Regions from separate parts of the Streptomyces sp. NPDC088097 genome, predicted to be linked through region 2. Evidence: riboswitches for the same ligand, from Rfam matches in the RefSeq annotation. Region 2 holds a riboswitch; the other holds the start of a gene.
The links. Region 2 has a riboswitch for cobalamin ahead of ACIOD1_RS01405 (ribonucleoside-diphosphate reductase subunit alpha). Riboswitches for the same ligand answer to the same signal wherever they lie in the genome.
Positions count from the first base shown of each region.

Region 1: it holds a riboswitch for cobalamin, as region 2 does, so the genes downstream of both, ACIOD1_RS00375 (energy-coupling factor ABC transporter permease) here and ACIOD1_RS01405 (ribonucleoside-diphosphate reductase subunit alpha) in region 2, are expected to answer to the same signal.

Region 1 is NZ_JBIUTJ010000001.1:83,803-88,686, reverse strand. It holds gene cbiQ (cobalt ECF transporter T component CbiQ) at 1-590, opposite strand, end outside; gene ACIOD1_RS00380 (energy-coupling factor ABC transporter substrate-binding protein) at 594-980, opposite strand; gene ACIOD1_RS00375 (energy-coupling factor ABC transporter permease) at 980-1,678, opposite strand; cobalamin riboswitch at 1,707-1,902, opposite strand; gene ACIOD1_RS00370 (flavodoxin family protein) at 2,052-2,801, shown strand; gene ACIOD1_RS00365 (hypothetical protein) at 2,871-3,428, opposite strand; gene ACIOD1_RS00360 (SsgA family sporulation/cell division regulator) at 3,545-3,952, opposite strand; gene ACIOD1_RS00355 (hypothetical protein) at 4,166-4,480, opposite strand; gene ACIOD1_RS00350 (L-serine ammonia-lyase) at 4,749-4,884, opposite strand, start outside.
Region 2 is NZ_JBIUTJ010000001.1:316,670-321,553, reverse strand. It holds gene ACIOD1_RS01405 (ribonucleoside-diphosphate reductase subunit alpha) at 1-1,757, opposite strand, end outside; cobalamin riboswitch at 1,903-2,037, opposite strand; gene ACIOD1_RS01400 (GNAT family N-acetyltransferase) at 2,092-2,619, opposite strand; gene ACIOD1_RS01395 (YbdD/YjiX family protein) at 2,723-2,923, opposite strand; gene ACIOD1_RS01390 (carbon starvation CstA family protein) at 2,965-4,884, opposite strand, start outside.

The DNA of each region.
Region 1 (4,884 bases), 230 kb from region 2:
GCGCGGTCGAAGGCCCGTACGAAGGAGGTCGCCGCGAGCCCGGCCAGGGAACGCCACACCGCCGCCCGGCTCGTCCGGCCCAGGCGCGCGGCCTGGGCCCGGCGGACCTGGGCCATCGAGTCGAGCAGCAGGAAGCCGATCCGGTACATGACCAGGGCCACGTCCACCACCGGCGCCGGCACCCCGGCCCGCACCAGACGCGGCAGCACGTCCGAGACCGGTGTGGTGAAGGCGAACAGCAGCACCCCGAGCGAGGCCGCCGAGGTCCGCAGCAGCAGCTCGGCGGCGTGCCGGGGCCCGTCGGGGGCCAGGGAGAGGAAACCGGCCGGGCCGCCGACCGACACCAGCAGCGGCAGCGCCCCGGTCACGCAGAAGCCCAGCGGGACCCGGAAGGCCCGCCACAGCTGCCGACCGGCGACCCCGGCCGGCCCGAGCAGCACGGTCAGGGTCGCGGCCGCCACCAGCGGACCGCCGGGCCAGGGCGGCAGGCACACGGCGCTGACCGTGAGCCCGAGCCCGAGCAGTGCCTTCTCCAGGGGGTGGCGGCCCCGCCAGCGGCTGGAGTGGGCCGCCACGTCGATGGGCAGCACCGGCTAGGCCTCCGGCGCGGCCGGGGCGGGGGCGCCGGCGACGGCCGTCCGGGCGGCGCCCGTGTCGGATGCGGCGTCGGCGGCCGCAGCGGCGGCGGCCCCTTGGCGGCGTCCCTTGCGCACGCCGAAGTAGTAGGCGAGCACGCCCGCGCCCAAGGCCGCCTGGAGGGCGAACAGCGCCGACTCGATCTCCCCGGAGGGGGGTTCGTACAGCGGGGAGAACCAGGGCTCGTAGTCGGGCTTCAGCTCGGTGATGGCCGTCTCCGCCTGCGCGTCCGCGCCGGCGAACGGCTCCTCCTTGCCGTCGCCCATGCCCAGCGCGAGCGGGAGCACGGCCAGCGCCGCGACCAGGAGCAGCAACAGGGTGTTGATCTTCGCGTTCCTCGACATCAGAGCGCCGCCTCCGTCTTCTCCTGCTTGCCGCCGGTGAGCCGGGCGACCCCGAGCCGGACCAGGTCGGACTTGCTGGACTGCATCAGCAGCCGCATCACGAGGACGGTCAGCAGCCCCTCGCTCACCGCGAGCGGGATCTGGGTGAGGGCGAAGATGCCCGCGAACTTCTCCAGCGAGCCGACGAAGCCGCTGCTCGCGTCGGGGAAGGCCAGCGCCAGCTGGACGGAGGTCACGCAGTAGGTGACCAGGTCGGCGAAGAAGGCGCCGAAGAAGACGGTCACCATCAGCGGCGCCCCGGACTTCCGCAGCAGCCGGTAGACGGCGTAGCCGGCCCAAGGCCCGGCGATGGCCATCGAGAAGACGTTCGCGCCGAGGGTGGTGAGCCCGCCGTGCGCCAGCAGCAGGGCCTGGAACAGCAGGGTGATCGTGCCGAGCACCGCCATGATGGGCGGCCGGAACAGGATGGCGCCGAGCCCCGTCCCCGTGGGGTGCGAGCAGCTGCCCGTCACCGAGGGGATCTTGAGCGCGGACAGGACGAAGGTGAACGCTCCGGACGCCCCGAGCAACAGGGTGCTCTCCGGGTGGGCCTTCACCTCGCGGGTGAGGGCGCGTACGCCGTGGACGACGAACGGGGCGGAAGCGGCGCCCCAGGCGACCGCGTGCAAGGGGGGCAGGAACCCCTCGGCTATATGCATGAGTAGAGAGACCTCTCCAGCACCTCGTGGATGGACGACGCGCCTCGGCCGGTCTCCTGGCTGACGGGTACTGATGCCCTGGCTCCGCCTTCCCGGGTCCGTGCGGTCTCCCGCGCGGGCCCAGTGGCTTCCCGCAGGAGTGGAGCCGGACTTCCCGATCACAGTGGCGAGGGCCGCGCCGGTTTTCCACCGGCTTCCCGAACACCAAGGCCCGTTGACCCTAGTCGGCCGCGCGTACGGGCACCAACCCGGCCCTCCCGGGGCGTCCGTGGCGGCAGGCCCCCCGTGGCTGCCGGCGCCCGTGACGGCCGGCCCTCGCCCGTGCGGGTGCGGTGCGGTGGCGGGGGCGGGCGGCGGTGGGCAGGGTGGGAGCGTGCCAGCAGACTCCCCGGACCCCCGGGCCTCGCAGGAGCCCTCGGGCCCCGACTACTCCGACCTCTCCGCCGTCTTCGTGAACTGCACGCTCAAACGGTCGCCCGAGACCAGCAACACCGAGGGGCTGATCGCCAAGAGCCGCGCCGTCATGGAGGCCGCGGGCGCCCGGACGGAGCTGATCCGGGCCGTCGACCACGACATCGCCACCGGTGTCTGGCCGGACATGACCGAGCACGGGTGGGAGAGCGACCAGTGGCCGGTCCTCTACAGCCGGATCATGGACGCCGACATCCTCGTGCTCTGCGGGCCCATCTGGCTGGGCGACAACAGCTCCGTCATGAAGCAGGTGATCGAGCGGCTCTACGCCTGCTCCTCGATCCTGAACGAGCAGGGCCAGTACGCCTACTACGGTCGGGTCGGCGGGGCGCTGATCACCGGGAACGAGGACGGCGTCAAGCACTGCGCCATGAACGTCCTCTACAGCCTCCAGCACCTCGGCTACGCGATCCCGCCGCAGGCCGACGCGGGCTGGATCGGGGAGGCCGGCCCCGGGCCCTCCTACCTGGACGCCGGCTCCGGCGGTCCCGAGAACGACTTCACCAACCGCAACACGGCCTTCATGTCCTGGAACCTGATGCACCTCGCCGCCCTGCTCAAGCGGGCCGGCGGCATGCCCGCCCACGGAAACCAGCGCTCCCTGTGGGACGCGGGCTGCCGCTTCGACTTCCCGAACCCCGAACACCGCTGAACCGGCCGGGTACGGGACGGGCCCGGGGCGGCAGACGCCCCGGGCCCGTCCCGTACCCGCCGACGACCGTCAGCAGGTGTTCGGGTGCGCGACGTCCAGCACGAAGCGCTCCGGCGAGTGCAGGACGCTCGTGGTGTAGGTCGGCTTGGTGTCGAAGGCGGCGCCGAAGGTCACGTACCCCTCGAAGTCGCCCGTCATGGCGAGGCCCTTGAGCTTGCTGAGGTAGATCTTCTGGAGCTTGGGGCCCTGGTAGACGCTGTGCCCGGCGTCGTCGTGGGCGTCCGCGGGGTGGAGGCGGACCTCAAGGAAGTACGTCCCGGCCAGCGGGACGGGCTTGCCCGATCCGTCGTAGACCAGCTCGGAGACGGGGGTGACGGTGACCGAGGGCAGGGAGCCCTCGACGTCGATCACGATCCGGTCGAAGGTGCAGTGGCCGCCCCAGCGGGCGTTGACGACGTACGGGTTGTGGGCCGCCGCGGCCTTCGTGGCCTTGGCGGCGCCGGCGGAGGAGGCCGCGGACGCCGGCGCGGCGAGGCCTATGCCGACGGTGAGCAGCGCGCCCGTGGCCAGGGCCACGATCCGGCGGCTGCGCGGGGAGTGGGTGCGGTGCGGGCGGTGGTGACGCATGACGTCCCCCCGGATTCTCTGAGACGGGGACTTGCTGCCACTGCCTGAGACACCGCCGCGCCGCCGCCGGTTCCCGACGGCGCCGAACCGTTACCGGGCGCTGTCGCCGGCCCCGGTCAGTGCGCCAGGAGGGTGCTCAGCTGTGCGTCCAGGTCGTAGTGGCGGCGCTCCTGTCCGCGCGGGACCAGCTCGGTCATCCGCCGGCACAGCGCGTGCACGTCCTTGGCGCGGGCGGAGATCACGCAGCTGCGGGGGCCGTTCGTGAAGGCGAGGAGGACCCGGGGTTCGGAGCCCTGGCGCTGGGGCCAGACCTGTATGTCGCCCTCGCCGGTGGCGAGGCTCTGCCCGTCGATCAGCAGGTCGCGGGAGAAGACCCAGCGGGCGAGGTGCGTTCCGGCGCCCCGCAGGTCGACGGCCAGCTCGTACGGCCGGTCGGTGCGGTAGACGAAGACCCCCTGGAGCGGGACGGTCAGGGGTGCGACTTCGAGCCGCAGGGGCAGGACGCGGTGCTCGGTGCTCGCCATGGAGGCTGCCTCTCTTCGCGCGGGGGCGATTTTCGGCCCCCCGAGGCACGCTAGTCCACGCCACGAGCCGGGCCCGGGGCCGAAGGTCCCGACCCGGACGGGCCGCTCGGCCCCACTTCCCGGACCGCCGCCGGCGGGCCCGCGCACGCGACGAGCCCGCCCTCCGAGAGGAGGACGGGCTCGTCGGGCCTGCGGCGGCAGGCGGGGCGACCGCTACGGAAGCGGGTTGTAGATCAGCGCCTCGTGGGAGTTGGACTGCCCGATGGCGGTGAAGCCGGAGCCGTTGGCCTGGGCGCCGTTGTTCTGGTTGGACGCCCCGAGGCCGGACGCGACCTGCTGCGCGGTGGAGGAGTTGCCGAGGTTGCTGCCGCCGACTCCGCTGCCGAGGATCCCGGCGAGGGCCGCGTTCGAGGCGGTGCCCGCGGCGCCGGCCCCGTTGTCGGCCTGCGCGACGCCCGAGAGGGCGGCGACGGCGAGGGGGAGCGATGCGAGCGCCGCCATCACGCGGATGGTGCGGGTGCTTGCCATGGTGAAGCCTCCAGTACGCAAAACAGCAAGGGTCCGAGGCGGTTGGCCGACCGCCGGGGGGTGACGCGACGTCGTGGGATCACCCTTGCCCACTTGATCACCAAGAAACCAGCCCAGACCGGACCGTTCCCTCGCAAGCGTGATCAACTCGTTCCAAACCTGGGATTGTTGGCCACCCGGTGCGGTGGGATGGCCTGATTTCACACCCTGTGGGACGAGTAGGGGCCCGGCGCGCACGCGCCGGGCCCCTACCGCTTCGAGTCGCCGGTCAGCACTCGATGACGTTGACCGCGAGACCGCCGCGCGCGGTCTCCTTGTACTTGACCTTCATGTCGGCACCGGTCTCCTTCATGGTCTTGATGACCTTGTCCAGGGAGACCTTGTGGGTGCCGTCGCCGCGCATC
Region 2 (4,884 bases):
CAGTTCAGCTCGACGTCGTAGTGGTCGGGGTGCAGGACGCCGCGCGCGGTGCGGGTCTGCTCCCACGCGGGGAGCGGGCCGCTGCGCTCGGCCAGGTCGCACGAGGCCTCGTACGCCGCGAGCATGATGCGCTCGGAGAGCTTCGTCGAAAGGGCCTTCGCCTCGGCGGAGTCGAAGGGCAGCTTCAGCTGGAAGAAGACGTCCTGCAGACCCATCGCGCCCAGGCCCACCGGACGCCAACGGGCGTTGGAGCGGCCCGCCTGCTCGGTCGGGTAGAAGTTGATGTCCACGACGCGGTCGAGGAAGGTCACGGCGGTGCGGACGGTCTCGTCCAGCCGCTCCCAGTCGATCTCCCCGTTCAGGACGAAGGCGCCGAGGTTGACCGAGCCGAGGTTGCAGACGGCCGTCTCGCCGTCGTTGGTGACCTCGATGATCTCGGTGCAGAGGTTGGAGGAGTGCACGACCGTGCCCGGCTCGGCGGTCTGGTTCGCCGTGCGGTTGGAGGCGTCCTTGAAGGTCATCCAGCCCTGGCCGGTCTGCGCGAGGGTGCGCATCATCCGGCCGTACAGGTCGCGGGCGGGCATGGTCTTGCGGGCCAGGCCGCCGGCCTCGGCCTTGCGGTAGGCGGCGTCGAACTCGTCGCCCCACAGGTCGACCAGCTCGGGGACGTCGGCCGGGGAGAACAGGGACCACTGGCCGTCGGCGTTCACGCGGCGCATGAACTCGTCGGGCACCCAGTGGGCGAGGTTCAGGTTGTGCGTGCGGCGCTGGTCCTCGCCGGTGTTGTCGCGCAGCTCCAGGAACTCCTCGATGTCCGCGTGCCAGGTCTCCAGGTAGACGGCGGCGGCGCCCTTGCGACGGCCGCCCTGGTTCACGGCGGCGACGGAGGCGTCGAGGGTCTTCAGGAACGGCACGATGCCGTTGGAGTGGCCGTTGGTGCCGCGGATCAGCGAACCGCGGGCGCGGATGCGGGAGTACGACAGGCCGATGCCGCCGGCGTGCTTGGACAGGCGCGCGACCTGGTGGTAGCGGTCGTAGATCGAGTCCAGCTCGTCCAGCGGGGAGTCCAGCAGGTAGCAGGAGGACATCTGCGGGTGGCGGGTGCCGGAGTTGAAGAGCGTGGGGGAGGACGGCAGGTAGTCGAGGCGGCTCATCAGCCGGTAGAGCGAGGCCACTTCCTCGACGGCCTGGACCGTCTCGTTCTCGGCGAGGCCGCAGGCCACGCGCAGCATGAAGTACTGCGGGGTCTCGATCACCTGGCGGGTGAGGGGGTGGCGCAGCAGGTAGCGGCTGTGCAGGGTGCGCAGGCCGAAGAAGCCGAAGCGGTCGTCGGCGCCCTCGGCGAGCGCGTGCTCGACCAGGGCGTTCAGCCGGTTGGCGTGCAGGGCGACGAACGCGGCGGTGCGGTCGGCGATCAGGCCCTCGCGGTGGCCGACGGCGACCGACTCGGCGAAGGAGGTCGAACCCTGGCCCGCGGCCTCGTCGGCCACGGCCAGCGTGAGCAGGCGGGCGGCGAGGCGGGAGTACGCCGGGTCCTCGGAGATCAGCCCCGCGGCGGCCTCGGTGGCGAGCCCCCGCAGTTCGGCCTCGTCCGCGACGGCACTGCGACCGCGCAGGGCGGAGGCGGCGACCCGACCCGGGTCGGTGTCGGGGAGGTCGGCCGTCAGCTCGGTGAGGGTGCGCAGGAGCGCGGCCCCGGGACCTTCAGCTGTGGGCTGGTCGGACTCGGCGCGCGGTGCGGCAGGCGCGATGGTCACGGGGGGAGCTCTCCCTCACTCGGCCCGGTCATCGGCGGGGCGGGGCGCGAGCGGGCGCATGCGGGCGTGGCAGGTACGCGTACACCACCGCATGGCGTCCACCGGCCCAACCGCGAGGCCCGGACGTGTCGGCACCCGGTTCGGTCGAGCCGGGCGCGCTGTCGGCAGGCCTTCGGACTTGGGGGTACGGCAAAAGCCGTACTCCATACCGTTGCGGGACAGTTCCGGATTCGCACCGGATTCCCCTGCGGCGACAGCAGCCTTGAGCATACATGTGGGGGCGCCCTTGCGTGGTAGCCCCCACATGTAGTGTCGGCCCTCGCTCAGCGTGTCCTCACAGCTCCATGCGGTACGTGAGCAGGGTCAGGCCCGGGACGGGCGCCCAGTCCCGTTCCGGGGTGCGGACGAAGCCGAGTCTCTCGTAGATCCGCTGGGCTCCGGTCATGCCGCGCTGGGTCGAGAGGACCAGGTGCGTGACCCCCTCCAGACCCCGCGCGCGGGCCGCGCAGGCGCGCACCAGGGCCTCGCCGGCGCCGCGCCCACGGGCCTCGCGGGCGACGGCCAGCATCCGGAACTCGGCTTCTCCGGGGCCCGCGATGTCGGCCAAAGGGCTACCGGGCGGGGCGAAGGTCACACCGCCCAGCAGGGCGTCGGAGTCGGCGTCGGTGTGGGAGTCGGTGTCGGAGGGGGCGACGGCCACCAGCACCTCGCCGTCGGCCGCGCGGGCGGCCACGTCGCGCAGGACGCCCGCGTAGAACGCCGCGTCGGAGTCCAGCAGTCCGTCGCCCACGTACGCCTGTGCGGTGATCTCGCCCAGCTCTTCGTATTCGGCCGGCCGTGCCGCCCTGATCGCGATGTCCATGGCCCGAGTGTGCAACAGGGCCCCGCCGGAGTGCGGCGGGGCCCTGTACGGGCGGTTCAGCGGGCTGTCGGCGGGTGGTTCGCAGGCCGCCGGGGCCGGTCGATCAGCAGCAGCGGAAGCCCTCGCGGGGGTCCGCCTCGCGGGCGTCGGTGCGGGCCCGTTCGAAGGCGCGCCGGGTCGGAACCTCGGCCCCGGGGTCGTGCGCGCGGGTGTGCGCGACGTGGCGGTCGTACGCCGCCTCGCCCGAGAACTCCCGTACGAAGTACCGCGCCTTCGCCAGCGCCGCGCGCACCCGGCGCGGAATGCCCGCCGAGGCCGACGCGGATGCGGATGCCCCGCCCCCGCTCACGCGACGGGTTCCTTCACCCGGCCGCCGCCCGCGTCCAGGCCGGCCGCGGTGAGCTCGGCCTTCTCCTCGGCGGTCGCGACCAGTCCGGCCGGGGCGATGATCCGGGACTCGCTCCACGGGACCTCGGAGAGCTTCACCGAGGCGGGGTCGGAGATCGCCTTGAAGCAGGTCCGGGCCGCGTCCAGGAGCACGATCACGATCAGGACGGCGAACAGCACCGACAGGGCCCCGTCCACGGTGGCGTTGGTGACCACGGTGTGCATCTCGTCCAGGTTCTTGGCGGGCGGCAGCACCTTCCCGGCGTCGATGCCGGTCTGGTACTTGTCGCGCTGCGCGAAGAAGCCGACCTTCACGTCCTCGGAGAAGATCTTCTGGTAGCTGGCGGTCAGGGTGACGGCCACGTCCCAGGCGAGCGGAACACCCGTGATCCAGGCCCACTTCAGGCGCCCCGACTTGACCAGCAGGGTGGTGCAGACGGCCAGGGCCACCGCCGCGAGCAGCTGGTTCGCGATGCCGAACAGCGGGAAGAGCTGGTTGATGCCGCCCAGCGGGTCCTTCACGCCGACCCACAGGAAGTAGCCCCAGCCGCCGACGACGACCGCGCTGGCGAGCCAGACGCCCGGCTTCCAGCTGATGTCCTTGAAGGACTTGTGGACGTTGCCGAGCGTGTCCTGGAGCATGAACCGCCCCACACGGGTGCCCGCGTCCACGGTGGTCAGGATGAACAGGGCCTCGAACATGATGGCGAAGTGGTACCAGAACGCCTTCATGCCGGCGCCGCCGATCACGGAGGAGAAGATCTCCGACATCCCGAGCGCGAAGGTCGGCGCACCACCCGTACGGGAGAGCAGGCTCGCCTCCTCCACGTCCTTCGCGGCCTGGGCGAGGGCCTCCGGGCTGATGGCGAAGCCGAAGTGGCCGACCGCGGCGGAGGCGGTCTGCACGGTGGTGCCGACGACCCCGGCGGGGGAGTTCACGGCGAAGTACAGGCCGGGCTCGATGATGCTCGCCGCTATCACGGCCATGACGGCGACGAAGGACTCGGTGAGCATCGCGCCGTAGCCGATGACCTTCACCTGGGTCTCCTTCTGGATCATCTTCGGGGTGGTGCCCGAGGAGACCAGGGAATGGAAGCCGGACAGCGCCCCGCAGGCGATGGTGATGAAGACGAACGGGAACATCGAGCCGGCGAAGACCGGGCCGTCCCCGCGCGCGGCGAAGTCCGTGACGGCGGGCATCTTGAGGGTCGGCATCGCGATGACCACGCCGACCGCCATGAGCGCGATCGTGCCGACCTTCATGAAGGTGGACAGGTAGTCGCGCGGCGCGAGCAGCAGCCAGACCGGCAGCACCGAGGCGATGAACCCGTACGCGATCATCCAGACGACCAGCGTCTCCTTCTCCAGGGTGAAGGTGTCGGCCCAGGAGGACTCCGCGACCCAGCCGCCCGCGACGATGGCGAGCAGCAGCAGCGCGACGCCGATGACGGAGACCTCGGTGACCCGGCCCGGCCGCAGCACGCGCAGGTACACGCCCATGAAGAGGGCGATCGGGATGGTCATGCCGATGGAGAAAACGCCCCAGGGCGAGTGGGCCAGGGCGTTGACGATGACGAGTGCCAGCACCGCCAGCAAGATGATCATGATGGCGAACACGGCGACGAGTGCGGCGGCTCCCCCGACGGGGCCGATCTCGTCACGGGCCATCTGCCCCAGGGAGCGTCCGTCGCGCCGCGTGGAGAAGAACAGCGTGACCATGTCCTGGACGGCGCCGGCGAAGATGACGCCCGCGACGATCCAGATGGTGCCCGGCAGGTAGCCCATCTGCGCGGCGAGCACGGGGCCGACGAGCGGGCCGGCGCCGGCGACGGCGGCGAAGTGGTGGCCGAAGAGCACGCGTCGGTCGGTGGGGTGGAA